One region of the Ureibacillus sp. FSL K6-2830 genome, then DNA from elsewhere that is predicted to be linked to it. Evidence: riboswitches for the same ligand, from Rfam matches in the RefSeq annotation. Region 1 holds a riboswitch; the other holds the start of a gene.
What was found. Region 1 has a riboswitch for preQ1 ahead of queF (preQ(1) synthase). Riboswitches for the same ligand answer to the same signal wherever they lie in the genome.
Positions count from the first base shown of each region.

Region 2: it holds a riboswitch for preQ1, as region 1 does, so the genes downstream of both, NSU17_RS05500 (QueT transporter family protein) here and queF (preQ(1) synthase) in region 1, are expected to answer to the same signal.

Region 1 covers NZ_JBBOQR010000001.1:2,321,306-2,337,672, reverse strand. Annotated here, with positions in the region: gene NSU17_RS11540 (hypothetical protein) at 970-1,878, opposite strand; gene NSU17_RS11535 (asparaginase) at 2,291-3,256, opposite strand; gene NSU17_RS11530 (phosphoribosylaminoimidazolesuccinocarboxamide synthase) at 3,426-4,112, opposite strand; gene NSU17_RS11525 (ABC transporter ATP-binding protein) at 4,437-5,213, opposite strand; gene NSU17_RS11520 (ABC transporter ATP-binding protein) at 5,210-6,175, opposite strand; gene NSU17_RS11515 (ABC transporter permease) at 6,187-7,050, opposite strand; gene NSU17_RS11510 (ABC transporter permease) at 7,061-8,065, opposite strand; gene NSU17_RS11505 (ABC transporter substrate-binding protein) at 8,081-9,664, opposite strand; gene NSU17_RS11500 (YnfA family protein) at 9,995-10,321, shown strand; gene NSU17_RS11495 (hypothetical protein) at 10,436-10,591, shown strand; gene queE (7-carboxy-7-deazaguanine synthase QueE) at 10,776-11,504, opposite strand; gene queD (6-carboxytetrahydropterin synthase QueD) at 11,497-11,967, opposite strand; gene queC (7-cyano-7-deazaguanine synthase QueC) at 11,954-12,634, opposite strand; PreQ1 riboswitch class I at 12,688-12,731, opposite strand; gene queF (preQ(1) synthase) at 12,736-13,236, opposite strand; PreQ1 riboswitch class I at 13,321-13,366, opposite strand; gene uvsE (UV DNA damage repair endonuclease UvsE) at 13,479-14,432, opposite strand; gene NSU17_RS11465 (hypothetical protein) at 14,701-15,093, opposite strand; gene NSU17_RS11460 (dihydrofolate reductase family protein) at 15,116-15,670, opposite strand; partial or broken gene NSU17_RS11455 (alpha/beta fold hydrolase) at 15,887-16,367, opposite strand, start outside.
Region 2 covers NZ_JBBOQR010000001.1:1,119,468-1,136,792, forward strand. Annotated here, with positions in the region: gene NSU17_RS05470 (YjiH family protein) at 1-209, shown strand, start outside; gene NSU17_RS05475 (IS4 family transposase) at 493-1,773, shown strand; gene ilvA (threonine ammonia-lyase IlvA) at 2,488-3,747, shown strand; gene NSU17_RS05485 (ABC transporter ATP-binding protein) at 3,916-4,710, opposite strand; gene NSU17_RS05490 (ABC transporter permease) at 4,703-5,734, opposite strand; gene NSU17_RS05495 (ABC transporter substrate-binding protein) at 5,769-6,791, opposite strand; PreQ1 riboswitch class I at 7,164-7,207, shown strand; gene NSU17_RS05500 (QueT transporter family protein) at 7,216-7,704, shown strand; T-box leader at 8,295-8,525, shown strand; gene trpD (anthranilate phosphoribosyltransferase) at 8,620-9,654, shown strand; gene trpC (indole-3-glycerol phosphate synthase TrpC) at 9,654-10,451, shown strand; gene NSU17_RS05515 (phosphoribosylanthranilate isomerase) at 10,448-11,059, shown strand; gene trpB (tryptophan synthase subunit beta) at 11,082-12,269, shown strand; gene trpA (tryptophan synthase subunit alpha) at 12,266-13,045, shown strand; gene trpB (tryptophan synthase subunit beta) at 13,101-14,264, shown strand; gene NSU17_RS05535 (NAD-dependent epimerase/dehydratase family protein) at 14,393-15,346, opposite strand; gene NSU17_RS05540 (YolD-like family protein) at 15,490-15,807, opposite strand; gene NSU17_RS05545 (Y-family DNA polymerase) at 16,006-17,304, opposite strand.

The DNA of each region.
Region 1 (16,367 bases):
GGTAATTACTACCTTTATTTAGGTGTTTTCGTTTTTCGCTAATTTTCCAGAAAAATAAAATCTGAAATTTCAAAACTTATTTATGCGACGCTAGTGATATTATCTTAATGTTAAGAAATGGGGGGATACAAAATATAACCCCCCTAAAATTAAAATACACAAGGCCATCAACAATTGTTATTTGTAACATCTAGTTAAAGCTTAATTTTCTAAGTGACAATATTTTTCGGTTAAATATAAAAACTATGAAACGTTGTCTGTAAATTGTAGAAACAAGAAGATGTATTGGAAATCATTAATCTTTAAAGGATTAGATTATTCAAAAATAAATTGTTGTTCAATCATAGTGTTTTCACTTCACCCAATATGCACTATGTCACTATACTTTAAACCATTTAAAATTTTTGCTTTAAAGTGTTTTTATTTACTGAATTCATAGCCATTCGTTTTTATACTTTTGATCCATTAATAATGAAGGGATAAAGCTATTCTAAATTTAGGTTTGCCAATTCTTTTATGTTTGGACACACTTTTTAGGTCGGAATTTTGTCCCTTCCACCTTTCGGTAAATCCCTTTTTAATTTTTAATCATCTTGATCATTCTTCTCCTCTTGAAACCATGAGAGGCTTATTTCATACATTTCTAAATAAGGATGTAAATGCCACTGATCTTCTTCCGATAGTTTAGCTGAACCTTTTTAAAAAATATAACAGATTCTTTTTTATTTTCCGATTATACGAATGCCATTCTTTTTTTGTACTCATCCTCAGACATCATCCAAAATCAATAAACCCAGCGTGTTTTTGGCAAGTAGAAATTTAGTTTGCCATAAACACCATACTGTAAAGATGAACTGATATCTCAATAGTGGAAATGGGAAAATAATATGTAAAAATATAAGCTACTTAACGTAAAAAGCCAAGTTAGCTCAAAGAAATACACGTAATTCAATTAACCGTATTTATTGTTCATTCAATTATAACAACCGGTTCAAACAACCAATCTCTTGATTTGTAATTATCATCGTCTCTATTTATAACTTCCCGAGTGATGCCATTTTCAATTAACAAATCTCTAAATTTTTTACTCAGAAATACAGGTCTATACGCCCAGCTTCCATTAGATTTCAACTCTTTCATGATATTTATATCTTTAATAGGATATTGTTCAAGATCCCTTTTATTATAGTGATATGGATAATCAATCCGTCCTCTAATGTTACACGTTTGACATCGTTCTTCCGGTTCCGTAATAAAATAATAATGTTTCATTTCGGAACTCCATGATGGAAGAACATTTGTAGGAATCACTTGAAATACGGGCTGTGCAGGCTTTTTACCGCTATGTATCACCTCTCTCAATTCGTACCCTGTTATTTCCCACTCTTTCATTAAATACGCCATTTTCTCCGATACAACCCAGTAATCGACACCGACATTGACCATATATCGATCCCCCACTTTTGAAGTATCCATGACTAAAGGGGAAGTCTGAACTTTTTCCTGAATGCCGCAAGATGGGCAAATCGTCTTCCATTCAATTCCATCCTCTTTGTGTTCTAAAAACGCTTTTGATGAATTACCTGTAGAAACCAACCTAAAAAAAGGCGATCGTTCAAAATCTAAATAATTAAACCTGCAAGAAAATGATTCACCACATGAAATCTGGTATTCTTTTTTTAAATGAGAAGTGATATAAGAAATTGTATCTATTCCTACCTTTCCGTTGAGTCGGATTGGAACCTGAAGATATACTTCAGTCCCCATTTTCGGCTTATCCGGAAAGTTTAATGAAATATCAAATTTTCCAAAAAGTCTTTCGAGTTCACTTTTTAAAGAATATTCGGCAAAAAAATCTATACATACATAAATATCCATACAGAAACATCCTCTTTTATAAGATTATGGGAAAGAGTGAGTCAAATTATATACTACCCACTCCACCCAAAAAACTACTATAATTTTAATAACAAAGACAGTATTTATTACTTAGCTTTATATTGTTTAGCTTTAGAAAATTGATACAAAAATTCCCATAATGGATCGCCAGTTTCATTCCAAAGTTCTTTATAAGCATATCCAAAAAAACATGATTCATAAATTCTACTTTTGTTGTTTCATATACAATCATGCGAAAAATTACAGCAGTCAATTATATTTTTTCTTAAATTTTACAAATTTATTATATAAATGCAAATTAGTGAATTATGATTTTCATAATTTTTCCAAAAAATAAAAAGCATCCACAGTTCATGAACAGAGATGCTTTTTACATAATTTTCCACTTGTATTAAAATCTTTCCTTAATCTCCCCCACACCTGCTGCAATCATCACCGCCAACTTCATGCGGGCTTTTTTGCTGTCGTAGTCGCGGCCGAGGATGGCACCTTTCTTTTGTAAGTCGTAGGCAGTTCCTGGTGTATCGTACACCACTTTGACGTTTCCTTCCGCCGTGCTTGTTGTCACCACCACGACGACGCCTTTTTCAATCGCATATTGCACTTGTTCCGCAACAGCTGGATGGACTTGTCCACGGCCGAACGCTTCAAGGACAATGCCTTTTGCTCCCGTCTCCACCGCATACTTAATCAAGCGGCCATCGGAGCCCAATGAACATTTGATGATTTCCACATAAGGCAATTCGGACTTCAGCTCATACGTTTCCTTTTTCACCGCTTTCCCGTAAAGGATGACTTCTTCCTCATCCACATACCCCAAATGGCCGAACCCCGGCGCGTTGAAGCCGTCCACATTAGAAGCATGATGTTTCTTCACATAGCGGGCAGGAAGAATCTTTTCATTAAATAACACGACCGTACCTAAGCTTCTTGCTTCTTCGCTTGCAGCCAAAATGATGGCTTGGCGCAAGTTAGCAAATGAGTCAGTGCCAATACTTACTGGACTTCTTTGCGCTCCTGTCACTACGATTGGGCGTTCATCATGGATCGTTAAATCAAGAAAGTATGTCGTTTCTTCTAACGTATCTGTTCCATGAGTGACAACAATTCCTGCTACTTCTTCTTTTTCAAATACATTTTCAATTTTCTCTTTTAAACGCACTAAATGGTCAAATGTCATTTCATTGCTCGGTAATTGGAAAATGGTTTCTACCTGCAATTCGATGTATTGTGGTAAAACACATTGTTTGGACAGTTCTTCACCCGTTAACATCCCGGAAGACAAAAGACCTGTTTCAGGATTTATACCACTAGCGATTGTTCCACCAGTACTGATTAAAACAACTTTTTTTCTCATTCCTCGCACCCCTAACATTAAATACAATCATATTCTAGAAAATATTAATTCATTGTTGGAATAACTTCAACTAATGGACTAGAAATCCCTACCGCTAAAAAATCGCATTTTAATTGGCTATCTTATTCTTATAAAAACCCCTTGGCACTCTTACCAAGGGTTCTTATGTTTAACCTTCTAAAATTAATTTTTCTAATTGCAACGGCTCAATATATTCTCCGTTTTTATAAGCTCGCATGTTACCGCCAGAAATTTCATCAATTAATAAGATTTCTTTTGTTTCACGATCACGGCCGAATTCAAATTTAATATCGTATAATTCGATGTCTTTTTTCGCCAATTCTTCTTTTACAATGCCAGCGATTGTTTGTGTCAGTTCTTTTAATACTTTGTATTCATCTTTTGATAAAATACCAAGCATATCTAAAGCATCTTCGCTAATAGGTGGGTCTTCTCTTTCATCGTCTTTAATTGTTACTTCCACAAATGCATCAAGTGGCTGCCCTTCTTGTGCATATAAACCATATCGACGTAAGAAACTTCCCACTGCACGGAAGCGGCAAATCACTTCCAAGCCTTTGCCGAATGTTTCCGCCGGTTTCACTTTCATCGTCTTTTTATCGATATCCGCTTCAATAAAATGCGTTGGGATGCCTTTTTCATTTAGCAATTCGAAGAAATATTTCGTCAATTTTAAGCCTGCAAGTCCGGCACCTTCAATTGTTAACCCAACCGAATTGGCACCTGGGTCAAAAACTCCGTCAACGCCCGTTACATCATCTTTAAATTCTAATAAGTAGTTGCCGTCTTCTAGTTCGTAAACATTTTTCGTTTTACCAGTATAAATGTGCTTCATGTCAAGTCTCCTTCTTCTCTTAGCCTTTACATCGATTAGAATTGATGTTGTCTATATAATAAATCAAAAAATTATTCTAGTACAAGGGGGATCACCTCTTATTATCTACCTCTTCTATATATTCTAAAAATTAAAAATTTTTAATTAGTGTGTAGCTGCTTATGTAATAGAAAAATATTAGACTTATATATGGAAATATTTCAAAGTGCTGCTCAAACAATAAACCAAGATAATAACGATTATATTAATGCATAATAAACGCACCTACGAATTCATTCGAGGTGCGTTTAATTTCATATGCTTTGTTCCCACAAGATAGCCTTATTACACATAACTCTCAATGTTCACACTTAACACCGAAGAAAGAAGCTTTTTCGTATATGGGTGTTCTGGATGCTCAAAGACCTTCTGGGTTTCCCCAACTTCCACGATCTCCCCTTTATACATCACCGCTACCCTTTGACACATATAACGGATGACGGCCATATTGTGAGAAATAAATAAATACGTTAACTGTCTTTCTTTCTGCAATTCTTTTAATAGGTTCAACACTTGCGCTTGCACGGAAACATCCAATGCTGAAGTTGGTTCATCTAAAACGATAAAAGAAGGGTCTGTAATAAGTGCGCGTGCTATTGCAATTCTTTGCCGCTGTCCACCGCTAAATTCATGGGGAAAACGGTCTAAATGTTCCTCTTTTAGTCCAACTCGTTTTATCAACTGTATAAGTCGTTCTAACTCTCCTTTTTCTTTTCTTTCGGGTTTTGGTAAACCATGTAAAGGTTCCTTAATAATATCTCTTACCCGCATTCTCGGATCTAAAGAACTTTGAGGATCTTGGAAAACGGTTTGAATTTCCCCTGGCCTTGTTCTTTCATATTTATTATTCTTCCATAATGGTTTTCCTTTATAAGTAATCGTTCCACTTGTCGGGGCTTCCAATCCAACTATCATTTTCCCTAATGTACTTTTTCCTGAGCCAGATTCTCCAACAATCCCTAACACTTCTCCCTCACATATCGTTAAATTCACAGATTTTACAGCTTTCATCGTTTGCTTTCTCGTGTTATATATTTTTTCAAGATTTGTAATTTCAATCATACTGTCACCTTCTCCAGCCAACAAGACACATGGTGACCTGGCTCGATTTCCTTTAATTGCGGATGGTTACTCTTGCAAATATCCATAACTTGATTGCAACGATCGGAAAAGGCACATCCAACAGGCCTTTTCAATAAATTTGGAGATTCACCTTCAATAGCTTGTAGTGGCTCATCTGGAGTAACAGAATCAGGCAAGGCCTTTAATAGTGATTTTGTATATGGATGGCGTGGGTGAATTAACACCTCTCTTGTCTTACCGCTTTCCACCACTTCGCCCGCATACATTACGATAATCCGATCACACATGTTACTCACAACGCCTAAATCATGGGAGATAAATAATACTGAAGTTCCTCTTTTTCTATTTAATTCTTTAATTAATTGTATAATTTCATATTGTATCGTTACATCCAATGCTGTTGTTGGTTCATCGGCAATTAATAAATTCGGAGGGGCAGCCATCGCAAGAGCTATAACGACTCGCTGGCGCATTCCACCACTTAATTCAAAGGGATACTTGTTAGCAACAAGTTCTGGTTGATCTATATGAACTTCTTGCAAAGCTTTAATCACTGCTTCTTTCGCTTCTTGTTTTGGCAATTGTCTATGTTTTTTGATGACATGAAATAATTGTTGTCCAATTTTCATCGTCGGCTGTAAAGCGGTCATTGGTTCTTGGAACACCATTCCGATTTCTTTTCCTCTTAATGCATGCAACTCTTTCTTCTTAAGCTTTAGTAAATTTTTCCCTTTATAATAAATTTCCCCTTGCACAATTATGGCATTTTCTTCAAGTAATCCTAATATTGATAAAGCTGTAATGGATTTTCCAGACCCTGACTCCCCAACAATCCCGACAATTTCACCTGAGTCTATTGAAAGATTCATATTTTTTAAAGCTTCAGTAATGCCATATAACCCCCGGAAATTCACATGCAGGTTTTTGATTTCAAGTAACACCTCAACACCACCTAACGAGCAGATTTCGGATCAAGTACATCTCGAATTCCATCACCGATTAAATTCAAAGCCCCAGCAGCTAAAAATAAAAATAGCCCAGGAAATACTGGATACCACCAATAAGTTAAAAGGTATGTCCAGCCTACACTAATCATCGCACCCCATTCAGGCGTTGGAGGTTGTGCACCTAACCCTAAAAAACCTAGAGTTGCAATTAGTAAAATCGTATCTCCTATATCAAGAGTGGCTTGAATAATTACCGGTGAAACTGCGTTTGGAATAATGTGTTTAATGATAATCAATGGTTTAGAAATTCCAAAAGTTTCTGCTGATTTCACAAAAAGCTTCTCTTTTAACCCTAGTGCTTCAGCCCTTGCTAGTCGTATATAGACAGGAACTTTTACGATGGCAATGGCAAGCATGGCGTTTTGTAAATTTGGTCCTAATACTGCCGCCAATGCCATCGCTAAAATTAAACTTGGGAATGCCAAAATCATATCGACAAGTCGCATAATGATGGTGTCCACAATTCCACCAAGATAACCTGAAATACTGCCAATTATAAGACCGACCAAAGCTGCAATAAAAATAACGACTATACCAAGCCCAAGGGATAAGATGGCACCATAAAAAATTCTTGTAAAAATATCTCTTCCTACTTCATCGGTACCAAACCAATGACTATTTGACGGTGGTTGAAACTTATTTGCTAAATCGATTTTGTTTGGATCATAGGGAGAAATAAAAGGCACGAGTATCGACAGGACCACAATGATACATAAAATTGCTAAACCAACGAGGGTCATTTTGTTTTGTTTCAATTTATACCAGAAGGGATTTTTTGTAGTTTCCAACTTATAGAATCTGCTTACCATAATTTCCCCCTTATCGCTTCAACTGCGGATTTAAAATCAGATAAATTATATCCACTGTTAAATTAATCAACACATATCCAACTCCAATAAAAATCGTAAAGCCCATAATTGCAGGAAAATCTAAATATTGTATAGACTCCACAACAAATTTCCCCATGCCTGGCCACCCAAAGATTGTTTCCGTTACAATAGCTCCGCCTAGCAAAGATCCAAAGGCTACACCAATTACTGTCACTGTAGGAATTAATGCATTTCGCAACGCATAGGAAACAATTAACAATCTGCCTTGAATTCCATTTGCAATAGCTGTTCTTATATATTCTTGTTTCATTACTTCCAACATACTCGCACGTACTTGTCTTGTAATTACAGCCAATTGTGCAAAAGATAATACGATGGCCGGCAACAATAAATGTTTGATGCTACTTTTTAGCGCAATAGTGTCTAGAGTCAGAATGCTATCAATAATGTAAAATCCTGTAATATGTGTTGGTGGGTTTACATCTGTTCCAATTCTTCCGTTTGAAGGCAGCCATCCTAACATTCCATAAAAAATTAAAATGGCAACCAATCCGCTAAAAAACACTGGTATGGAAACCCCACTAATGGAAAATACGCGGCTAACATGATCCCAAAAAGTGTTTTTCTTAAGTGCAGCTAACACCCCAAGAGGAATCCCTATTAATATCGCAATGAAAAAAGCTGCAATTGCCAATTCCAAAGTAGCAGGGAAAAATTGAAGTAAATCATTTAAAACAGGGCGTTGTGTTCGAATAGATGTACCTAAATCTCCTTTTAATAAATCACCTATATAATTGAAATATTGGATCCAGACTGGCTGGTCTAGACCCAATTGTTTACGAATGGATTGCAATGTTTCTTCACTTGCTCTTTGTCCAGCAATCATACTAGCAGGATCACCTGGAATGACACGGGACATAAAGAATGTCACCAATGTCACTCCAAAAATAACAAAAACTAATAATCCAAGCCTTTTCACAATTATCTTGAGCATGTATGCCACCCCGTTTTATTTAGACATCTCATGCAAATTGTACTGTCCTTCTAACATAGGATTGTAAACAAATCCTTTTACTCGTTTGTTCATCGGTAAAATAAAGTCTTTTTGATAAAGCAAAATATAGGGTGCATCTTCTAACACAATATCCTGAACTTGTTTATAAAGATTATGGCGAACTTCTTGATTATTTTTCGCCACAGCTTCTCTTAATAACTTATCTACTTGAGGATTTGTATAGAATGCACGATTTCCTGCTAAACCATGGTTTTCTGAATCAAACCAATAGTTCATGAACATATATGGGTCACCAAAGTCTGGACTCCATACGCCTAGCATCAAATCAAATTCACCTTTATCCATCATTTCACGAGAAGTAGCATAAGCAACTTTATTTAGATTTACTTTCACACCAATTTCCGCTAAATTTGCTTGAATTGTAATCGCTTCTGACTCCCACCATGACTTATTATCAGAATATAGTAATGTCAACTCGAGATTTTCCGCTCCTGCTTCTTGCAATAATTGTTTAGCCTTTTCCACATCATGGTTATATTGTTTCACCGATTTGTCATGTCCCCAAAGCCCTTCTGGAATTGGTCCGTGCATTTGAGTCGCAAATCCAAGTTGCACTCCGCTAATTAAACTTTCGTAATCAATTGCGTAGTTTAGTGCTTGTCTTACCCGTTTATCTTGTAGCGCAGGATTTCCATTTTTCGTATTGATATATACATAGTCAACTAGTAAACTAGGTTCTTGCAAAATCGTTACATGTTCAACATTTTCTAGCGTATGGATTTGATCTACTGGGATTCCTTCTGCAATATCGATTTCACCTTTCTCTAACTGCATTCGTTGAACAGATGGATCGTTAATAATTCTGAATAAAACCTTTTTAAAATGAGGTTGAATTTTTGAATGTTCGTTTACCTCTAATGTAATGGACTCTCCTTTTTTCCATTCCGTTAATTTATATGGACCACTACCCATCGTTGCACTAGCTAGATAGTTTTGCCCTAAATCTCCATTTTGGTCTTGTTCCATAACTTTCGGGTTTACAATATTTCCGTAGTTTGCTGCAAGAGTTGATAAAAACGGCGGGAATGGTTCAGATAATATAAATTTCACAGTCAATGGATCTTCTACTACAATTTCAGAAACCATGCTAAATACACTTGCTGGTCCTTGGTTGATTTTCAATGTTCTCTCAAAGCTAGCTTTCACCGCTTCCGCATCCACTGGTGTACCATCAGAAAATTTATGACCTTCTTCTAGATAAAAAGTCCAAGTTTTTCCGTCTTCACTTACTTCCCATTCTTTTGCAAGTCCAGGTTTAATATTCGTTGTTGCCCCATCATAATCTACTAATCTTTGATAAACATTATAGACAACTTTCCAAGTTGTATTATCCATCGTGATGGCAGGATCTAAAGATGTAACATCTGCTGGTATTGCAACAACTAGCTGGTCTGAACCAGACTGCGTTCCTTCATTAGTCGTTGCATCTTCTTTTGCTGGTGCGTTAGCATTTTCTTGACAAGCTGCAAGTAAGAAGACTAATGCAATCATTAAGAAATTAAACCAATTTTTTCTCATAACATTCCTCCCTAATAAATGTTTCATTTAATTTCTCCGATTTCAGACTTTGGTTTGTATGTTGAGTCCGCTTATGCTGATTAGAAGAAATTTAATAGAGTTTGCTATAATAACTAATCAATTTGAAATAAATATTTAACCTTCGTAATAGAATAGCTTTATTATGATATATGCACTGTAGAACTATTTTATGTTTAATGAGAACTATTCTTTTTCTATCAAATGTAATGAATTGAGAGGGAGAAATCTTAATAGGAAATATAAATAATAGAATGCAAAACAATCTTCGAATATATTTAATAGAGTTTTAATTATTAGGGAGTGTATAAATTGATTAAAGCAATTGTACTTTTTGTATTTGCAGGGTTAGCAGAAATTGGGGGAGGCTATTTAATTTGGCAGTGGTTAAGAGAAGATCGTTCCGCTCTATTAGGTTTAATTGGTGGAATTGTTCTATTCCTATATGGGGTCATCGCCACATTCCAATCCTTTCCAAACTTCGGCAGAGTCTATGCAGCTTATGGAGGCGTATTTATTTTTCTTTCAGTGCTTTGGGGATGGAGCGTTGATAAGAAAACCCCGGATATTTATGATTGGATAGGAACTGCAATATGCTTAGCTGGTGTTGCGGTCATGTTATTTGCACCGAGAGAATAATGTCTTAATATTTATGTATTTGTACATGGAATTGCTTTAGCATTGGTGAAGGACAACTAGATATTATAGAATAATATAAATACATACTTTTACCATTTTATTTAGGAGGCCGTCATGGAAAACGAATATGTGGTTGGTTGGGGAACTTTGGCATTAATAAATGCAGGTCTGGCACAAGGAAAAAATCGCTCTGGATTGAACTGGTTTTTGCTTTCCCTATTTTTAGGTCCTGTAGCAACATTGATTTTATTATTTGTAGAAAAGCGTTAAATTTTATTTCTTAAAAAGAGGGCGTCATTCGATTTGACATTATTAGAATGGACGCCCAATTCTTTTTATATAGATGTAAAAGCCCCTTACTCCATCAAAAAAAGACCGCTTAAATAGCATAGCACTTAAGCAGTCTTAACGATCACAATTTGATTTACAAAATCCGATAACTTGGAGAGATATTTTAAACCCCTCTTTTATTCCCCCACACAAGGGTATGGAGTTGCGGCAGTACTTTCACGTTTTGTAATTCCGCATCTGCCATTACTTTGTTAATGAGCCTTTCATATTTTTTCAGTAAATGGCTAACGAGTTTCGTTTGATCTTTTGTAGTTGTGTCATCATTGCCAACCTGTAAGAAAAATGGAATAGTCGGATATCTTAAATGTACTTTTTTTGCATATTCATAATCTTCCTCATCAAATACAACGACTTTCAATGAAATGTGCTGGTTGCCGTTTCGGGCATTTAGCTTATCTATGATTTCAGTAAGCACCGTAAAATCCGTTTTCATCCCAGAACTTGGCGGTTTAGGGGAAATCGTTAATTCATCGATTTCATACAGCCAATCTTGCCATCTGCTCCCTTGCGTTTCAACGCCAATTCTTATATCATTTTCCTTTAAAATCCGAACTAATGCCTCTAGATGACGAATCAATACAGGATTTCCACCAGAAATGGTAACAAAAGAAAATCCATTTCCTCCTAGCCCTTTTAACTCAGTCCAAATCTCTTCCGCTGTCATTTGCTTAATCAAACTTTTGCCGCTGCCATCCCAAGTAAAGGCAGAATCGCACCAGGAACAGGAATAGTCACAACCTGCCGTGCGGACAAACATCGTCTTTTGCCCGATGACCATCCCTTCCCCTTGGATGGTCGGTCCAAAAATCTCGATGACGGGGATTTTACTCATCTTCCATCCACTCCCGTCTAGCTTCTGCATAACTTGTAGGAGTCTCATAGAGTCGAATAAATTCCACCCGCGCCCCGTCAAAACCTTTCTCCTGCAACGCTTCCGCCAATTTTTCATAAATCCAAACGACCATATTCTCAGCCGTTGTGTTCATCGGGGGCAACGTTTCATTTAAATAACGATGATCCAAATAGATTTCTATTTTTTCTTTCCAGATTTTTTTAAGATCGGCAAAATCAATCACCAATCCCCGGTCGTCCGGATAGCCGCTGACGCCCAGCACCACTTTGTACGTATGGCCATGGAGATTTTTACATTTCCCATCATAAGCATGTAAATGATGAGCTGCGTCAAAAGTAAATTCCTTGCTGACGAGCACACGCTTCGAGTGATATCTCAATTGGTCTCTTTGAATATCTTCATCTAGTTTTTGAAGCTTATCAACAATTCTAAAATCTAACATGTGAAGCACCCTTTCTAGAACGTAAATACTCATCAAGACCTCTTTTTCTCAACTTACATGCTGGACATTCTCCACAGCCATCTGCAATGATTCCGTTATAGCAAGTCAATGTATTGTTTCGTACAAAATCAAGCACACCTAATTGATCTGCCAGTTCCCATGTTTGTGCTTTCGTTAACCACATGAGCGGCGTATGAATGACAAACGTATCATCCATCGCTAAATTCATTGTTACATTCAACGATTTGATAAAAACATCACGGCAATCAGGATAGCCACTAAAATCCGTTTCACATACGCCTGTTACGATATGATTTGCTCCTACTTGGCTTGCTAACACCCCTGCAAAGGAAAGGAATAGCAAATTGCGCCCCGGCACAAAGGTAGAAGGAAGCTCGCCATCTTTCCCTTCCTCAACTTCGATATCATCCCGTGTTAGTGCGTTTGGAGCTAGCTGATTTAAAAGGGACATATCAAGAATGTGATGCTTCACTCCTACTTCCTTTGCGATTTCCTTTGCACATTCAATTTCCAATCGATGTCTTTGACCATAATCAAACGTCACAGCTTCCACTTCTTTAAACTGTTCTTTTGCCCAAAACAAACATGTCGTGCTGTCTTGTCCACCACTAAATACGACGATTGCTTTTTCTTCTTTTAATATCATTAAAGACACTCCTTCATAAAGAAAAAAACAGCATCCTAAGAAGGAAATGCTGTTTCTTCTTAGTTTTTTATAGAGGGTAGCTAAGAACCTCTGTTATTCAATTATCGATTATCCACTTTTTCTGGATATAAATCATGATTCATTAAACGGTAATTTGCCATTTCTTCATATTTCGTTCCAGGTCTTCCGTAGTTGCACCATGGATCGATGGAAATTCCCCCGCGCGGAGTAAATTTCCCCCACACTTCAATATATCTTGGATCTAATAATTCAATTAAATCATTCATAATGATATTTACGCAGTCTTCATGAAAATCTCCATGATTTCGAAAACTGAATAAATATAATTTCAGCGATTTGCTTTCCACCAATTTTTTATCCGGAATATAAGAAATATAAATCGTTGCAAAATCCGGCTGCTGTGTAAGCGGACAAAGACTAGTAAATTCAGGACAATTGAATTTTACAAAATAATCCCGATTGACATGTAAATTATCCACTGCTTCCAATACTTCTGGCGCATATTTTGTTGGATATGACGTCTTTTGATTACCGAGCAGCGTCAAATCCTTTAAACCATCTTCTAATTTGCGACTAGACATAAAAAAACCTCCTTGCAAAATGTTTCCCAACATTTTCAAGAGAGGTAAACCCAATTCATTCTATTAAAACTGATGAAATAACATTGTTTCATAGTTTTTTATAGAGGGTTATGCTATGAACCTCTCCCGTTCTAGTCGGGTATTCAACTTTACTTAGTAATATTATAGAATATAGTGAAAAAGGTCAAATTTTTTTAGAAAGTTTATTAAAAAAGCAATGAGATAATCAATGGATTGCCATTTCAAATCTCAATTATCCCACCACTGATTCGCTTAAAGCCGCGCAATTTCCCTAGCTCCTCCACAAAACGGAGGCATGCAAGATCTTTCGCTTTTGCTTCAATCATAATATCTGCAGATTTTCCGAAATCCTTTAAGGCTTTAATTAATGGAAAAGCAAAATCCATATCAACATAATCCGCATGTGCCCGTAACATTTTTTCAGATTTTGGTGATGATAAATGAAATTTCGGAACTTTCCCTGTATGTTCCCAAGTCGCAAAAATCCTTGGCAACAACTCTTCTAATTCACAGTCTCCTTTATTTACTATATAGTGATGGTAATCAAATACAAAAGGTACTTTTAATTTTTCACAAATGGCTAATGTCTCTTCTGCTGTATAGGTTTTATCATCATTTTCCAGAGTCGTTTGCAAGCGAATTGTTGAATCTAATTTTTGGAAGTTTTGATAAAATCGAGAAATAGATGCATCTTTATCCCCGTAAGCTCCTCCTACATGGATATTTAACATTGCCTCTTTTTCTAGCCCCATTGCCTGCAACATTTTAAAATGATAGGTCATATCCACAATGGCATTGTTTGTTACATGAGCTTGTTTACTTGTGAATAAAGTAAACTGTCCTGGGTGAAAGCTGACCCGCATTCCATAATTTCGAACCATTTCTCCGATTTCTTTAAAAAGATGTTCAAACGGGGAGATAAACTCCCAATCCACTTCCGGATGTGCAGCTAATGGAATGAGAGATGAAGACATTCGGTACACTAGTATTCCGTGGGCAATATTGTAATGGAGAATGCGAATTGTATTTTTTAAATTTCGCTCCGTGATGGTTAATAATTTCTCGGCTCTACTTGTTTCATCGAGTTTTTTCCAGTTGGTAAAAGTAATTGAATGTGAAGGAGACGCTTCCCACAATGGGAGCGCCATTGAAACATAACCAAATCGAAGTATCATCTGTACACCATCCTAAAAAAGAATGATGAGGATAGTGTTTGTCAATGGAGAACGATACATACATCATGAAAGGAGGATTATGAAATCTGACAATAGTGATTACCCCACTATTTCTTTTCGTTTCTATAAATTTCATTCGAGATACTTCCAATCATTGACGAAATGAGATGAGGAAAGTTTGAAAAAATTATCCCATTCCATAATTTTATTTAAATCGTTACAATAAGATTCAATTCGAACAATTGATTTTGAATAATAACTAGAATTACTAATAATTCTCTAAAAAAATCTTGTATTGATTACCTATGAAATTTTTTAATAATACCATCTTCTCTTTTGTATCTATTACTTCAAATGGAATAAATACTTCATGCTTTTTTAATTTAAATGTTCTCATTTGCCCGATATCAAAATTTAAAATCTTTTGTATCTCCTTTTGGACGATTTTTCCTTTCGCAGATTCAGGATTTCCAGGATCAACATGCAAAATTAAACAACGATATCTTTTATCACCATTCAAAGTTGCAAATTTTTTAGAAGCACCTCTAATGGTAATTGGTTTATATCCTAATGATAAACTCTTATTAGCAATAGTACATTCGATAAAACCTAAGCTATTTAAGTATTTATGTAGTTCACCAAATACGAGTAATTCTTTCATTATTTTCCGCTCCATTAAATTTTTATTTTTTATGATAAATCAATTGAACAACTCCCGATGGAAACGTCTTTGCTTCTACAAGTTTTAGTGCTACTCTATGTTGAATATCAATAAATAATGGTTTCCCCTCTCCTAGAATAATTGGATGGACTGATAAACGATATTCGTCAACTAAATCATGATTAACAAATGTTGTAATGAGACTGGCTCCACCATATAACCAAATATCTTTCCCAGGTTTATTTTTTAATTTATTTACTTCTTCTACTACATTGCCGTTGATGTAAATAGCCTTCCCATCAGCACTTTGTTGTGTTCTAGAAAACACATATTTCTCTTTGCTTTCGATTATTTCCCACATTTCTATTTCTTCTGCGCTTGCATTTTCTCCAGGTGAATATTGTCCCCACAATTCATAACTTTTTCTTCCGTAAAAAATTGTATCGATTTGATGGAGAAATTCCGTAAAGTTCATTTCTGGTTCCATAATGCACCAATCGATTTCTCCATTCTTTCCTTCTATAAAGCCATCTAACGTCACGGCTAAATCTAGTATAATCTTTCTTTGGTTTTGCATCATTTCCCCTCTCTTCCTTAGATTTTCGATTGGAAAACTACTATATCATACGCTTGAACTTTATTGTCAAATATCTCCTTGATAGTGACAAAATCTTATGTTAGCATGATTGATTTTTCTAAGATTGGACGAATGATCCTCGTTGAAGTTGCATGTTCAGTGTTGGGCTAAAGAAGACAAATGACAAAAAGCGAATTGGGATCACTCCAATCCGCCTTAAATAAATTGCCATAATACCTCATTAAATCGATCCCGTTCTTCCCAAAACGTTCCATGGCCGCTATATTGGAAAGGAACGACCTTCGAATTTGGTATGAGTTCATTGAGTTCTTGAGCTTGTGCAAAAGGGATTACTTTATCATGTATTCCATGAATGATTAACGTAGGCACATGAATTTTTGAAAGATCCGCATATAAATTTTCATCTCTTAAAGTATTAATGATTGCAATTGTCGACCAAATTGCTGCATCCAATCCCATTTTCATAAACCAATCAGAAAATTTTTTGTAATATATTGGAAGAAAAATCCGTCGATTACTTTTTGCATCATTTTCGGTCGATCATTATATGCTAGTTGAAGAAAACTTTGTGCAGTCTCTTGTGTAAAGCCGATTGGAACTGCACTCGCAACAAGAATTAATTTCGATACACCAAAGCCATGATGACGAGACATATAACGTATTGCAATAGCTCCGC
Region 2 (17,325 bases), 1.2 Mb from region 1:
CTATATTAGGAGCTGGAATCGAGTCTGAATTAACTCGTTTCTTTATCGCAACAATTTCTGTTACGCAATTAATTTATATGTCTGAAGTTGGTGGCTTGATTTTAGGTACAAAACTTCCATTAAAAATTTGGGATTTGTTTATTATCTTCTTAATTCGCACAATCATTTCAATACCGATAGTTGCTTTCATCGCTCACTTAATCTTTTAACTTATATGACGAGCTTGGGACAAAATATAAAAAACACCATTTTCTTACAGGAGAAAATGGTGTTTTTTTGATAATTGTAGAATTGATTTCCGTTCCGGGGACGCTTTCCGCGGGCCCGGCTCGAGCCCAATGTCATCAACTTAAGATTACATTTAATGGAAGTTTATTTGAAAATTAATCTTTAATTTAACATTCACAAAAATAGGTAAAAGGACTCTTGTATTTTATAAAAAACCACCAAAATCGTTTTAGATACCAATTTTTGGTTAATAAAACGAGGATGGTGGTTTTTTTGAAAACGAAAAGTACTTTTTTAGGCGCAATTGAGATTACTCGAAAGATGCTGAATGATGTGATGTTTATGCTTGAATCTCGGACAAAAGAAACGTATTTTACACGAAAAGAAAAGAAGTTAAATTTTAAAAATACTATTCTATTTAGCTTAAACTTTGTTAAAAAGAGCCTCCAAATTGAACTTGACGACTTTTTCGACAAATTTAATTTATCAGAAATTAGTATTTCCAAACAAGGCTATTCAGCCGCACGAAAAAAGATTTCTCCTCTCGCTTTTGTAAAACTTACAAAAGCGATTGTGAATTGGTATTATGAAGAAAATTCCTTTAAAACTTATCGTGGATTTAGACTTTGCGCAATCGATGGAAGTGTGCTCCAAATCCCTGATACTGAGGAGCTTCGAAATTATTTTGGGTATGGAAAAAATCATAAGACAAGTTATGCAAGAGCTAGTGCCTCTTGTATTTACGATCTTGAGAATGGAATCATTATTACTTCTAGAATCAATCCATATAAGGTAGCTGAGCGAGATAGTGCAAAGGATATGATTGAAGAACTCGTACAAATTGGATTAAAAAATGATCTTTTTTTATTTGATCGAGGGTATCCATCGAGAGATTTTATTGCCTATTTAGATGCCCTTGGTATCAAATATGTGATGCGATGTCAAAAAAATACGATAAAGGAAATTGTCGAAGCGAAAGATGCTGATCAAAACATTCATATAATACATAGGAAACAAGTGATTACTGCTCGTGTAGTTAGATTCCCACTGGATTCTGGCACGGAAGAAATACTTGTCACAAATTTAACCGAGGAAGAGTTTGGTATCTCTGAGTTTAAATCTCTTTATTTTAAACGCTGGGGAATTGAAACAGAATATAATGATGTGAAAAATAAAATCGAAATAGAAAATTTCACGGGTAGTTCGAAAATCGCAATTGAACAAGATTTCTATGCATCAATATATTTATCGAATATGGTCAGTTTATTGAGAAATGATGCCAATGAAACAATTAATGAGGAGAGTAAGAAAAAAAGACGAAAACATGATTATCAAGTAAACACAAATATCTTAATAGGAAAATTAAAAGATAGGATGGTTCACTTATTATTAGAAGATTGTCCAATCAAAAGAGAGAGAATGTTTACAAAAATCATGAAAGTGATTATAAGAAATAAGACACCTATTCGATCTGGGAGAAGCTACCCACGAAGGAATGGTCTGTCCTCAACAAAGTATCCCCTAAACCAAAAAAGGTGTCTATAAACAATACATAGGATAAATATAACCTATTTGTTTATTAAATGTAAATAAATTAGGGGCTTAAAAAAATAAAAATTTAAGCCCCGGGCATCCTATTGCCTTTTTTAGCCGATTTTAGAAAATTATCAACACTTTGTAGGTTGAATAGTATTTTTAAAAGTAGACAGCCAGATGGTTGCCTACTAACTGTAAATTATTGGTTGTATAAGTTTCTGACATTGGGCTCGAGCCTCCTCTGATTCAATCCTTCGCTCCTGCGGGGTCTCGAGAGGGCTCGTCGCAGGAAAGCTTTGAATTTACTTCCTTGAGCTTGCTCCGCTTTGCGACTAAGCGTGCGCGACAGGAGCACTCGCCCCGTCACTCCAATCAATTTTTTACAAAAAATCTTTTTGCAGCTCGTTCACTTTATTAGTTATATCCCAGCCCCGTTTTTTAAATACGGCTCCTACTTATGGAAGCATGTCGATTATTCAAATAACTTTAACACTTTAACGTTTTAAATAAACAAATTTTTTTCTTTTTTTATCGATTTATACCTTGATTTTTTTAAAAGCTGTCTTTAGACTATTCTGTATATTATTTATATTTCAAAAGTTTTATGTATGAAATCATATACATATAAAGGGACTTTACAGTATGGCATTTATAAATTTCATAAAATACTGAATCTTATGTTAAAATAAATAAATGCTGGAACTAACGGAGGTTAAATTTAAAATGGAAGTTGCGGATAAAAGCTTTACTGTTGAAAACATCTTAAAAGCACAGCACCAATTAAAAGATGTAGTAATTCATACGCCATTGCAAAAAAATGAATATCTGTCAGAAAAGTACGGTGCGAATATTTATTTAAAACGTGAAGATTTACAATCAGTGCGCTCCTTTAAGTTACGGGGTGCTTATTATAAAATTAAAAAAGTTGAAGATGAAGCACGTGCAAGAGGTGTTGTTTGCGCCAGCGCCGGCAATCATGCCCAAGGGGTAGCTTATTCTTGTGCTCATTTAAAGATTAAAGGAACCATTTTCATGCCGTTGACAACTCCAAAACAAAAAGTCGACCAAGTGCGCATGTTCGGTCGCGATTATGTGGAGATTGTGTTAACTGGCGATACATTTGATGATTCAGCAAATGCAGCGATGGATTATTGTTTGGAACATGAAATGATCTTTATTCATCCTTTTGATGATTATGATATTATCGCTGGACAAGGTACATTGGGCGTAGAAATTTTAAATGACATTGAAGAACCTCTTGATTTTGTATTTGGAGGTATCGGTGGCGGAGGATTAATGAGCGGAGTTGCTGCCTATATTAAAAACATTTCACCACATACAAAAGTGATTGGGGTTGAACCAGAAGGCGCTCCAAGTATGAAAGCAGCCTTTGAAAATGGCGGACCTGTCACTTTAGAAAAAATTGATAAGTTTTGCGACGGTACAGCAGTTCAATCTGTTGGGCAAAAAACTTATGAAATTTGCCGCAAATATTTAGATGATATTATTACAATACCGGAAGGAAAAGTAAGTACAACTATTCTTGACTTATATAATAAACACGCTATCATTGCAGAACCATCCGGCGCATTACCAGTATCCGCCCTTGATTTTTATGCGGATCAGCTAAAAGGAAAAACGGCCGTTGCGATTATTACAGGTGGCAATAATGATATCAGCCGTATGCAAGAGATTAAAGAAAAATCATTATTATATGAAGGTTTGCTTTACTACTTTATCGTCAACTTCCCTCAACGCGCAGGAGCATTACGCCAATTCTTAACGGTTGTTCTCGGCCCTAATGATGATATTATCCGATTTGAATATACGAAGAAAAACAATAAAGAAGAAGGTCCTGCACTAGTCGGAATTGAAGTAAGCAAGCCGGAAGATTATGAAGGTTTAATCGATCGCATGCGAGTGAATGGTTTTGAGTTTAAAGAAGTGAATAAAGACAGCACTTTATTTGGATTGTTGATTTAACAAAAAAGAAACCCGAGCGTTTAGTGTGATCAACGCCCGGGTTTTAAATTTTATTAACAGATTTTGTATTATTTTTTTCAAGTTGGAAGGATAGTATTCATTTTTATTTTGGTATTTAAAAAAATAAAAACCAACCCTTATAATAAGAGTTGGCTGTATCAACATTAATTACCCCAACAACGCTCGGTCAGAATTCATTTTTTCACCGCGGATGCGTTCGAATTCAGCCATTAAGTCTGGAATTGTTAAGTTTGGTTTTTGAACTTCATCTACTTCTAAAATGATTTGCCCTTTATCCATCATAATTAAACGATTGCCTAAATCGATAGCTTGTTGCATGTTGTGCGTTACCATTAACGTTGTTAAATGATTTTCTTCTACCAATTGCTTTGTTAAGTTCGTAATCAATTCTGCTCGTGATGGGTCAAGAGCTGCCGTATGCTCATCTAGTAATAGAATCGCAGGTTGCGTAAATGTTGCCATCAATAATGACAATGCCTGTCTTTCCCCACCGGATAGCAATCCTACTTTTGCATTTAAGCGATTTTCTAAATTTAAATGCAATTTCTCAAGAGACGTGCGGAAGAAGTCACGTCGTTGTCGATTCACGCCTAATCGCAATGAACGATTGGCGTTTCGAGCATAAGCAATTGCAAGATTTTCCTCAATTGTCATAGATGGTGCAGTACCCGCCATCGGATCTTGAAAAACGCGCCCGATATAATGAGAACGCTTGTATTCAGGTAAATGGGTTACGTCTTTTCCATCTATCCATACTTTTCCAACATCTGGTTTTAATACCCCAGAAATCATATTCATCATCGTTGACTTTCCCGCACCGTTACTTCCGATAACTGTTACGAAATCTCCTGGTTTTAAATGAAGATTGATATTATTCAATGCCACCTTTTCATCTGGTGTACCTTCATTAAAAATTTTGTTAATGCCTTCTAGCTTAAGCAAGGTGATCGCCTCCTTGCTTTTCTAGTTGGGCAGCGGCTAACTTTTCTTGCAGTCGCTTCTCCTTCCTCTTCTTATCTTTTTGCTTATCAATCATTTGCGGAACTACTAACGCTAAGATTACAATAATGGCTGTAATCAATTTCATATCACTTGCATCGAGGAATGGCACTCGCAATGCAATCGCAAGTACAATCCGATAAACAATTGCTCCAACTATTACCGCAAAAGTAGTGCGCATGATTGATTTCGTTCCAAAAATCGCTTCACCGATAATGACCGATGCTAGACCGACTGTAATCATCCCGATCCCCATTGTCGCATCGGAATATTTATTATATTGGGCGATTAAAGCCCCCGCTAACGCTACTAATCCATTCGATAATCCAACACCTAAAATAATTAAAGTGTCCGTATTCGCTGAAAAACTGCGAATCATTCGTTTGTTATCTCCCGTAGCTCGAATCGCTAGACCAACCTCTGTTTTGAGGAACCAATCCACTATGAACTTAATTGCTGTTGTAAGAATTATCATGACAAAAAGGATTTCCCAAGTTTGTGGAAGATTTTTTACTCCTAAACTCGTCAAAATGTTATTGAAAAATGCATCAATCCCTAAATGTTCCCAGAAGGAATAAATTTTAGTGAAGATTGTTTCACTATTTAGTAGAGGAACGTTCGGAAGGCTTGCTGCATTTTCACTCGAGATGCCCATAATTCGCAGGTTTACGGAATAGAGGCCAATCATCATAATAATCCCGGCAAGGAGCGGATTAATGTTTCCTTTTGTATGGAGCAAACCAGTGATACATCCTGCAATAAATCCTACGACAATCGCTGCTAACGTAGCTAATATTGGGTGATAACCTAAAACAATCATTGTTGCAGCTGTAGCCGCACCCGAAACAAAGCTACCATCTACCGTCAAGTCTGGAAAATCTAACACTCGGAATGTTAGATACACTCCGAGTGCCATTATTGCGTAGATGATTCCTTGCTCAACTGCACCGAACATTGCTGTAAACATATTGAATCATCTCTCCTAACATGTTGAAAATATTTTATTGTTGTGTTTCGACAAGCTCAGCTTCCCACTCGTCTTTCACTTCAAGACCAAGTTTCTCAATTGCATCTTTATTCATTACTAATTTCAATGTATTTGGATATTCTGCTGGAATATCTGCAGGTGTCGCTTCACCTTTTAAGATTTTTGCAGCCATTTCACCAGCTTGATATCCGATATCGTAATACTCGAAACCAAATGCCAACAATCCGCCGCGTCTTACAGAGTCAAATTCACCAACAACAAGCGGTAGTTTATTGCTATCTGCTACTTGAATAATAGATTCTAGAGCGGATACGACTGTGTTATCTGTAATGATATAAAATGCATCAACTTTTCCGATTAAAGATTCTGCAGCTTGTTTGATCTCTGAACTTTGAGATACAGTAGCACCTTCTACTTTTAAACCTAATGAATCAGCAATCTCTTTCACTTGGTTTACTTGAGCTACTGAGTTTTGTTCACCTGCGTTGTAAACCATTCCGATTGATTTAACGTCTAAAGCGTCTTTCATGAATTCTACCGTTGTTTTAATTGCTTCTGGGTGCAAGTCAATCGTACCAGTAACGTTTGCACCAGGTGATTCAATCGAATCAATTAATTGAGCTGCAACCGGATCTGTTACAGATGTAAAAACAATTGGAATTTCAGTTGTTACATTTTTAGCAGCTTGTGCAGATGGAGTGGAGTTGGCGAAAATCAAATCTACTCCTGCACTTGCTAAGTTTTGTGCAATTTGCGTATTCAAACTATTATCGTTTTGTGCAATTTGATAATCATATTCAACATTTAAACCAGCATCTTTCAATGCATCTTGGAATCCTTGATATGCAGCGTTTAAAGATGGATGTTCAACAATTTGTGTTACACCAATCTTATAATTTTTTGCTTCTTCTGTTGTTTCGTTTTCTGTGTTGTTTTCGCTCGATTCAGATGTATCATTACCGCCGCCGCCACAAGCAGCTAGAAGCAACATTAAACCAAAGAGCAAAAATGATAGTTTTTTCATGCTACTTTTCATACAAATATCCCCCGCTATCCTTCAAAAAATTACTAACAATTTCGAATGAAAAATTTTTTCGCTTTATTCAAATAAAGCTAGAGTTTAACGATATATTACATTCTCATCGTTCAAGAGTCAATAACATTAGGAATGTTCTGAATTTAAGAAAATTCTTTTTATTACTTTAGTAATGTTAATTTATCGCTTTAAATCGCTAAATTACGAGGATTTTCTAGAATAAATTATTTTTTTGAAATAATGAATATTTTGTGACAAAATTGTGAACTTTATTTTGTTGTACGAAATCTTCCCTTTATCATCGTTCATTTTTTCCAAAGCTAAATTTGATTTTCTTTTTGTTTATGATAGAATTATATTTTGTGTGCTTATCACACCGTGGTTCGCGAAATCCCACGATAAAAAACTAAGGAGTGAAAATTTAATGAAAACAAAATTTATGGCAATGTCCGCAATCATAGCTGCACTTTATATTGCGGTAACGTATACGCTATCATTTTTAAGCTTTGGCGATATTCAATTTCGCATCGCTGAAATCTTTAACCACCTAATTGCCTTTAACCCTCGCTATATGCTAGGTGTTGTATTAGGCGTATTTATATCAAACTTATTTTCACCTCTAGGCTGGTTTGATTTAGTCTTCGGAGTAGCCCACTCCGTTATTTGCTTAACGATTCTTATCATCGTTAGCAAATATGTGAAAAACATCGCCTATCGTATGTTGATTAACTCATTTGTCTTCACATTCATGATGTGGATTATCGCTTTAGAATTAAAGTTAGCGTTAGAGCTTCCCTTCTGGCTTTCGTGGTTAACTACAGCCATTGGTGAAGCGGTTGTTTTACTAATCGGCATTCCAATTATGCAATTGCTAGATAAACGATTACATTTCAAAAATTTAATCGATCAATAATATAAAGAGGCTGGGACTTAACTAATAAAGTGAACGAGCTGCAAAAAGATTTTTTGTAAAAAATTGATTGGAGTGACGGGGCGAGTTTCTGTCGCGCACGCTTAGCCGCAGAGCGGAGCAAGTTCAAGGAAGTAAATTCAAAGCTTTCCTGCGACGAGCCCTTTCGAGACCCCGAAGGAGCGAAGGATTGAATCAGAGGAGGCTCGAGCCGGGCCCGCGGAAAGCGTCCCCGGAACGGAAATCAATTTTCTTCAATTATCAAAAACACCATTTTCTCCCGTGAGAAAATGGTGTTTTTTATCTTTTGCCCCGGCCTCTTATACTAGGATTAAAAATGAACGAACTCTTTTGGATTTGCTTGATTTTTACAATCAGCAATTATTTTTTGAATTTAGCAATTTATCGATTCGAAAATACTTATTTATTCGAATAACATTTTCCTTCCCAAATTTACCGAAAATTATTGACATTCATATAATTTCAGAATAAAATATACTGAAATCAAACGTGGCGGAGAAAGGTTGTGGAAGCACAATCACCGCACCGGTAGCTTAGTTGAGTAGAGTCTGAGTTTAGTTGAGAATAGCCGAGCAAAATTGATGAGTAAGGAAAAGTAGCGAAATGTGTAATGCGATAGAGAGCTAGTGGTTGGTGGAAACTAGTGCATTCCTTTTCGTGAATGGGCCTTACGAGAGCAACTGCGCAAGTGGTTGACGTCTTTCCCGCGTTATTGGGAAGTGTTCACGACAGTGAGCACACCGAGGTGGAAGTCATAACTGCTTCAATAGAGGTGGCAACGCGGCAGCAAGGTCGTCCTCTGCAAATGGGTTTTCATGCCCTTTTGCAGAGGTTTTTTTATTTCTCCCACCGGCTATTCTATCTAAACTTCAAATTTTAAATTTGGAGGATGATAGAATGAACATTCAAGCTTATATCAAACGAGTTCAACAGAAGGAAAACTTATCTTATGACGATATGATTCAAGCGGTAGAAATCATCTTTAACGAGGAAACACCAAAAGAAGCAATTGCTGAATTTTTAGTAGCACTTCATGAAAAAGGTGAAACAGCAGAGGAAATTGCCGCCCTTTCCATCGTGATGAAATCCAATGCCATTCATTTCCCTGTTCCAAAAGATACTTATATCGATATTTGCGGTACTGGGGGCGACGGTCTGAAAACTTTCAACATCAGTACAACTTCTGCCTTTGTGTTAGCCAGTAGTGGTGTCAAAGTTGCAAAACACGGCAATCGGAAAATTTCTAGTTCTTCTGGAAGTGCCGATGTCCTACAAGCACTAGGTATTCATACAGATTTTACTGTCCATGAGTCCGTACAGTTATTGGAACAAGAAGGAATCACTTTTCTATATGCCCCGGCCGTTCATCCAAAACTGAAACGCATCGGTGAAGTTCGACGAGCAATTGGTAAGCCAACCATTTTCAACTTAGTTGGCCCCTTAACAAATCCTGTTGACTTAGAGGTTCAACTAGTCGGCATTAATCGTCCAGATTTCGTGGAGGAATATGCAAAAGTATTAAGTATTTTAGGGAGAAAGCGAGCTATCGTTATTTCAGGATCACAAGGCATGGATGAAGCTTCTCTCGACCACCGAAACCGTTCTGCCCTGTTGGAAAATGGCGAAATTAAACCTTTCACCATCAACATTGAAGAACTGGGTATACAACCTGCATCGATATCACACCTCCGTGGTGGTACACCGGAAGAAAATGCTGAAATATTAAAAGAATTATTGAAAGGAAAACGCTCGCCATACTATGATGCAGTCGTTTTAAATTCAGCTCTCGGTTTCTTCGCTTACGGCATTGCCGAAACATTGAAAGAAGGTGTTTCCATGGCTCGTGATGCCATCGAATCCGGTCGTGCTTATAAGAAACTAGAAGCAGTGATTGAATTTAGCCAAAACACAATAAAGGAGCAAGCACTTTAATGACGATTTTAGATATGATAATTGAACATAAAAAAGCGATTCTTCCAAAATTGAAAGAATCAAAGCCCCAATGGGACATTCCTTTAAAAAAACGGCCATCATTGTACGATGCATTACGAAAATCTGACACTCTTCAAATTATTGCAGAAATGAAGCGAGCCTCCCCTTCTAAAGGCATCATAAATGAGGACGCTGACCCAGTACAACAAGCAAAACGATATGCACAAGCTGGTGCAGCATGCATCTCTGTTTTAACGGAAGAAAAGTTTTTCAAAGGATCTTTTGAAGACTTGGCCAGCATTGCAAATCATGTAGATACTCCAATTTTAAATAAAGATTTCATCATCGATAAAGTGCAAATCGATTATGCACTCCATGCAGGTGCATCCGTTATTTTGCTGATTGTCGCTGCTTTAGATGACGAAACTTTATCGGAATTATATGAGTACGCAACAGGTTTAGGGTTGGAGGTACTTGTTGAAGTACACAACGAAGAAGAATTGGAGCGCGCCCTTCGCCTTCAACCAAAATTGATTGGTGTCAATAACAGAGATTTGAAAACATTCCACGTCAACTTAGCTCAAACTGAAAAGTTGGCAGAAACAATCAATCGCGTTGAAGGTATAGCCTTCATCAGTGAAAGCGGCATTTTTGAAACAGTGGATGCCGAACGTGTTGCTAAAGCGGGAGCCCGTGGAATTCTTGTCGGCGAATCGTTGATGAGAAGCGGCAATGTGGAAGAGACATTAAAATCTTTCCAAATAAAACTTCCTCCCTTTAAGGATGTAGAGCGATGACGAAAGTGAAAATTTGCGGATTAAAAGAAAAAGTTCACGTGCATTGTGCAGTTGCTGCAGGAGCGAATTTTTTAGGCTTTGTGTTTGCGCCAAGCAAAAGACAAATTTCCATCAAAAAGGCCTGTGAACTTGCACAAATAGTACCGAAACATGTGAAAAAAGTTGGTGTATTTGTCAATCCGACAGAAGATGAAGTGAAAGAAGCTTTTGAAAAAGTACCACTCGATTTCATTCAATATCACGGCAATGAAGAACCAACTTTTATCGAAAAACTAGGACTCCCTTCTATCAAAGCTTTTTCCATCCGCGAGCTTAGCGATGTTGAAAAAGCTAGCAAGTACAACGTAGATTACTATTTATTCGATGCTCCCGGAACAGATTTCGCTGGCGGGAGTGGTAAATCATTTGATTGGTCTTTACTTGATCAACTTTCCATCCCTAAAGAGAAAGTAATACTTGCAGGAGGACTGAATGCTTTGAACGTGCAGCAGGCGATTGCAGCGGTACAACCTTTCGCTGTAGATGTTTCAAGCGGCGTTGAGCAAGATGGAAAGAAAAATTGTGAGCTGATTCAATCATTCATCCAAGCAGCAACAACTTTACAATAAACGGTTAAAGGAGCTAAATGACATGACGAAAGTAAAAGGCAAGTTCGGTCGTTTTGGCGGTCAATTTGTTCCGGAAACATTAATGACAGCCTTACTGGAACTTGAAGAAGCTTATGAACAATATAAACATGATGAGTCTTTCCAACAGGAACTTCACTACTATTTAAAAGACTACGTTGGCAGAGAAACGCCCCTTTACTTTGCAGAACGACTTACTGAGCATTGTGGCGGCGCAAAAATTTATTTAAAACGAGAAGATTTAAACCATACAGGAGCCCACAAAATTAACAACGCTCTCGGCCAGGCATTGCTTGCAAAACGGATGGGCAAAACAAAAATTGTTGCCGAAACTGGAGCTGGTCAACATGGTGTCGCAACTGCAACTGCCTGCGCCCTACTCAACATGGAATGCATCGTCTTCATGGGAGCAGAAGATGTAAAGCGTCAAGCATTGAACGTATTCCGCATGGAGCTATTAGGTACAAAAGTGGTGGCTGTCGATAAAGGATCCAGAACATTAAAAGATGCGGTCAACGAAGCGTTGCGTTACTGGGTGACAAATGTCGAAACAACCCACTACATTTTAGGCTCTGCCATGGGGCCACACCCCTTCCCTACAATTGTCCGTGATTTCCAGCGGATCATTGGCGATGAAACGAAAAAACAAATTATCGAAAAGGAAAACCGACTGCCTGATGCTGTTGTTGCTTGCATCGGAGGTGGCAGCAACTCCATTGGTATGTTCTATCCTTTCGTTGAAAATCAAGAGGTTGCTCTATACGGTGTGGAAGCTGCCGGAAAAGGCTTTGAAACTGGAAAACATGCAGCTGCTATTAACGGTGGAAAAACGGGTGTATTGCATGGCGCTTATATGTACTTATTGCAAGATGATGACGGATTTGTACAAGAAGCTCACTCCATTTCCGCGGGGCTTGACTATCCGGGAGTCGGCCCAGAACATTGCTATTTGTATGAAACTGGCCGCGCCCAATATGTCATGGCAACTGATGAAGAAGCGCTTGCGGCGGTTAAACTTCTTTGCCAAACAGAAGGGATTCTCCCTGCTTTAGAGAGCGCCCATGCCGTTTATTATGCTACTGAACTTGCAAAAACAATGAACCAAGATCAGATTATCGTCGTTTGTTTATCCGGCCGTGGAGATAAAGACGTTCATACAATTTTTGATGCCCTTGGAGGTGACTTATCATGAGCCAATTAACTGAAGCAATTGTAGGAGCAACTCGCCTAGGCCATAAAGCTTTTATTCCTTACATAATGGCTGGCGATGGCGGGCTTGATACGTTGAAACCGACGATTTTGAAATTGCAACAACTAGGAGTCACTGCGATTGAAGTGGGCATCCCCTTCACCGACCCTGTAGCGGATGGACCGACGATTGAAGAGGCTGCTGTAAGAGCATTAGCAAAGGGCACAACATTACGAAAAGTACTTGAAACTCTTGCCTCTTTCGCAGATGAAATTACGGTTCCATTAGTGGCAATGACCTATTTAAACCCGATTTTAGCCTACGGAATCGATGCATTTGCAAAAGATGCTTATGAGGCAGGGATTCGCGGCGTCATTATTCCAGATATGCCACTAGAAGAAAGTACTATCGTTCACCCTTCACTTAAGGCATATGGCGTTGACTTAGTTCAGCTTGTTTCATTGACAAGTACACCAGAGCGAATTGAAAAGCTTACAAAAGCAAGCGAAGGATTTATTTATGCGGTGACAGTTAATGGAATCACTGGTGCTCGCTCCACTTTCGAAGGCGACTTAGAGAGCCATTTTGAAAAAATTCAAAGCTATACAGATACACCTGTTTTAGCAGGGTTCGGCATTTCCACCCCAGAACAGGTTATACAATTCGGCACCTTTACAAGCGGTGTTATTGTCGGCAGTAAAATCGTTGACAGTTTAACAAAAGATGATTGGGATACAATTGAAAGTCTTGTGAAAGCTTCGAAGATACAGATTTTGTGAACATATTGACTGTTTTTGTGACAAAATCAACACTTTGAAAAAGGAGTTGTAAATCTTGAGCAAAACTTTAATTAAAAATGGTTACTATGGAGATTTTGGTGGCAGCTTTGTTCCAGATGAGGTACAAAAAGTGCTCGACCGAATTGCAGAAGAATTTGGGAAAGTTAAAGACGACCCAGCTTTCAATGAAGAACTAAACTATTACTTAAAAGAATATGCTGGCCGCGAAACTCCCCTTTACTTTGCTAAAAACTTAACGGAAAAATTAGGCGGAGCAAAAATTTATTTAAAACGAGAAGATTTAAACCATACGGGCTCCCATAAATTAAACAATGTGCTTGGCCAAATTTTGCTTGCCAAACGTATGGGAGCTAAAAGAATCATCGCTGAAACGGGAGCTGGACAACACGGAGTTGCCACTGCGACAGCTGCTGCGATGTTCGGAATGGAATGCACGATTTACATGGGCGCAAAGGACACGAAGCGCCAAGCTTTAAATGTGTTCCGCATGGAGCTTCTCGGTGCTCAAGTAGTTGCGGTGGATAAAGGAAACGGCTTATTAAAAGAAGCGGTAGATGAAGCCTTCCTTGATTTAGTTCATAACTATGAAAATACTTTCTATTTGCTAGGCTCTGCTGTAGGCCCTACTCCATATCCTGAAATTGTAGAACATTTCCAATCCGTGATTAGCCGTGAAAGCCGCGCTCAACATTTAGAAAGAGAAGGCAAACTTCCAACAGCTATTATCGCTGCTGTCGGTGGGGGCAGCAATGCAGCTGGTGCTTTCTCCCATTATATTAATGATGAAAATGTGCGCTTAATCGGTGTGGAACCTGCAGGCGCTGCAACCCTTACGAAAGGTTCTCCCGGCATCCTTCACGGCTTCAAAAGCTATGTCCTTCAAGATGAAGAAGGCAACTTGCTCGATACAAATTCCATCGCTGCCGGTTTAGATTATCAAGGGGTTGGACCACTACACGCCTACTTGCATGAAACAGGCCGCGGCGAGTATGTTGCGGTCACAAACGAAGAAGTATTAGAAGCATTCCAAACGTTATCCAAAACGGAAGGTATTATTCCAGCTCTTGAAAGCTCTCACGCCGTTGCCTATGCTCTGAAATTGGCACCTACTTTATCAGCTGAAGATAGCATTATCGTTAATATTTCTGGCCGTGGTGATAAAGATGTACAACAAGTATTTGAATTGCTGAAAAAATAAGGGGCTGTTCGAATTCGAACTCCCCTTTTCTTATGCAATTTTTTCGTTAAGAGAAGTCGCAAAGTTTCGGAACTTCTAACTCTCCTTTTTCTTTACGTATCATATATAAATAAAATCCCTTTTACGTGTTATAGTGTCGTTTTGCTTTTAATGCCTCCACCGATTTTATCAAGCATATCGATTGTCATTGTCGTTAAATCATAAGTTGCCTTGAATCCCCAGTCAGCAATCGCTCGGGAAGAATCGATGGAATTTGGCCAACTTTCCGCAATACTTTGCCGCACCGGATCGACGTCATATTTAATTTCAAAATGAGGAATATGTTTTTTGATTTCCGCTGCAATCTCTGATGGATCAAAGCTCATTGCGGAGATATTATAGGCATTGCGAACAGTTAGTTTGGCAGGATCTGCTTCCATTAAATCCACAATCGCATTCAATGCATCAGGCATATACATCATATCCATATATGTTCCTTCTGCAATATAAGAAGTATAACTTCCCTCATTTACCGCTTTATGATAAATTTCCACCGCATAATCCGTCGTTCCTCCTCCAGGTGGTGTTCCTGGTGAAATTAAACCTGGGAATCGAAGACCTCTTACATCAACACCGTAGCGTAAGTGATAATAATCGCATAGCAATTCTCCTGCTACTTTATTCACGCCATACATGGTCGTCGGCCGTTGCAATGTTTCTTGTGGTGTATCGTTTTTCGGAGTAGTTGGCCCAAAGACTGCAATAGAACTCGGATTAAACAATTGCATGTTTAATTCTTTTGAAACCTCTAACGCATTTAATAAACCGCCCATATTTAATTCCCATGCAAGGATTGGTTTAATTTCTGCCGTTGCGGAAAGCAATGCTGCCAAATGAATCATCGTATCTGCATTAAATCTTTTCGCCACTTCGTACATTTTTAATGCATCGAGCACATCCAACACTTCAAAGGGACCGTCATGATTTTTGTCTTCTCGAATATCCGTTGCTAGTACATTATCTTTTCCGTATTCAAATCTGAGTTTTCTCACCAATTCCGAACCAATCTGTCCAAGCGCACCTGTTACAAGAATTCTTTTCATCTTGCCCCTCCTCTGGTGAATTACAGGCTTAAAAGCGACATTCTCACGATTCGCGAACAATATAAATTATGTTGTAAACTATTTATATGCCAGTGCTTTTTGTTGGGCTATTCTTTTGACTAGAGGAAGGGATTTTTCTATTTTTATTCCATAATCGTAATGCCATAGATCGATTCAAAGGAGAAGGTGCGGCCATCTTCGAATGTACAGCCATGTTCAGCATGGAGCTTGGCAATCTTCCCTGTCGCTTTGAAGATGCGCCCCTTGTGCCAAATTTTTAATTCGACTTCATAGCGATTGGTGAAGGCAATGAGCAGCTGTTCGTTTAAATCTTGCAATGCCCCTTCATCAAGAGTTGGTTTTTCTTCATATTTATCTTTTTCTCTCCATTCCCGGAGTACTTTCACATGTTCCGGAAGCATCATGGCATTCCATTTAATATTTCCACGATCTCGAATCACTTTCTCACCCCTTTTATACTCCATTTGTTGCAGGTCGTTGGAGGTGTGTTTGGGCATAGCAAGTTTCTTCCTTTTTCTCTTCGTTCGAAGAGATAATCCGCCTCTTGCTAGGGAACATACCTCTACAATTTGTTATATTCGCCGAGGAGTTAATCCGCCGTCTTCTCAGACATACACACAACAAGCCGCGTCCTCCTTCTATTTCTTATGTCCACCAAGAAGTTGAGCTCTCTCAAGGGCCGTTCCTGCTTCTGTATAAGAAACCGCACGAAGCACAGCAGTGGGCCCTATTTTAGAGCGCAAAGTATCCATTACCGCGCCAAGTTTTCGCCTTTTCCATTTTTGCTGGTCAAAAAAACTTAATTGCATGGAGCGTTCCGTTTCAAGTTTAGAGAGACTGATAGCAAGTTGTCTTACAGGGCGTTCGGCATAAAACTCATCAAGCAATTCTTTGCATACTTCATAAATTTTCATCGTATCATTCGTCGGTTCATCGATTGTTCGGGAGCGATAAAATCCTCCTCCAAAGGCATCTTTGCTGTAATTCACACCAAGAGAAACCGTTCTTCCTACTTGATACGCTTCCCTTGCTCGCCGCGCCACATCTTCACACATTTCTAAAATGACGGTAAGAATTTCGCTGCGTGTGCGATAATCCCGCATAAGCACTTGCCCTTTGCCGAAGCTAATTTGCCCTTCTGCAAGTGGCGCACCAAGAGGGGATAAGTCAATTCCCCAAGCGTGATAGTACAATTGATTTCCTAAAATACCGAAGCGCTTTTCCAGCAGTTGTAAATCGGTTTGCGCTAAATCTCCTACTTTGAAAATGCCCATATTATTTAACGTGCGTTCCGTGCGGCGACCAATTCCCCACATTTCAGAAAGGGGCGCCACAGGCCATAATTTTTTCGGAACATCTTCATACGTCCATTGAGCAAATTCTGTTTTCTTCGCCTCTAAATCAAGAGCTAGTTTTGCCATGAGCATATTCGGCCCCATCCCTACCGCACTCGGAATTTGAAACTGGCTATATATTCTTTCTTGAATGTATTTGGCAGTTTTTTCAGGTGGCCCCCAAAGTTTTTCCGTGCCTGTTAAATCAACAAAACTTTCATCAATGCTATATACATGAATCGCTTCTTTCGGTACGAATTGGTTAATTAAATTCGTAATCTCCATCGACATTTGCACGAAAAATTCCATTTTCGGTTCGAACAATTTAATGTCTGGATGTTTGGGTATTTCATAAAGCCGAGATCCGGTTTTGATGCCAAAACGCTTCTTCATCGGTGGTGATGCAGCAAGCACGATACTGCCCTTTTGCTCAAAATTGCCCACCACCGCTATCGGCACTTCCATTGGATTTAAATTGTGAAGCATCGCCATGCAACTAGCATAAAAGCAACGCATATCAATGCAAATGATCGAACGGTTTGGGAGATGTTGATATAATTCTTCTGGGCTAAAGTTCGTGTAGTTGAATGTATTTATGCGCATACTTAACCACCTCCCTATTTT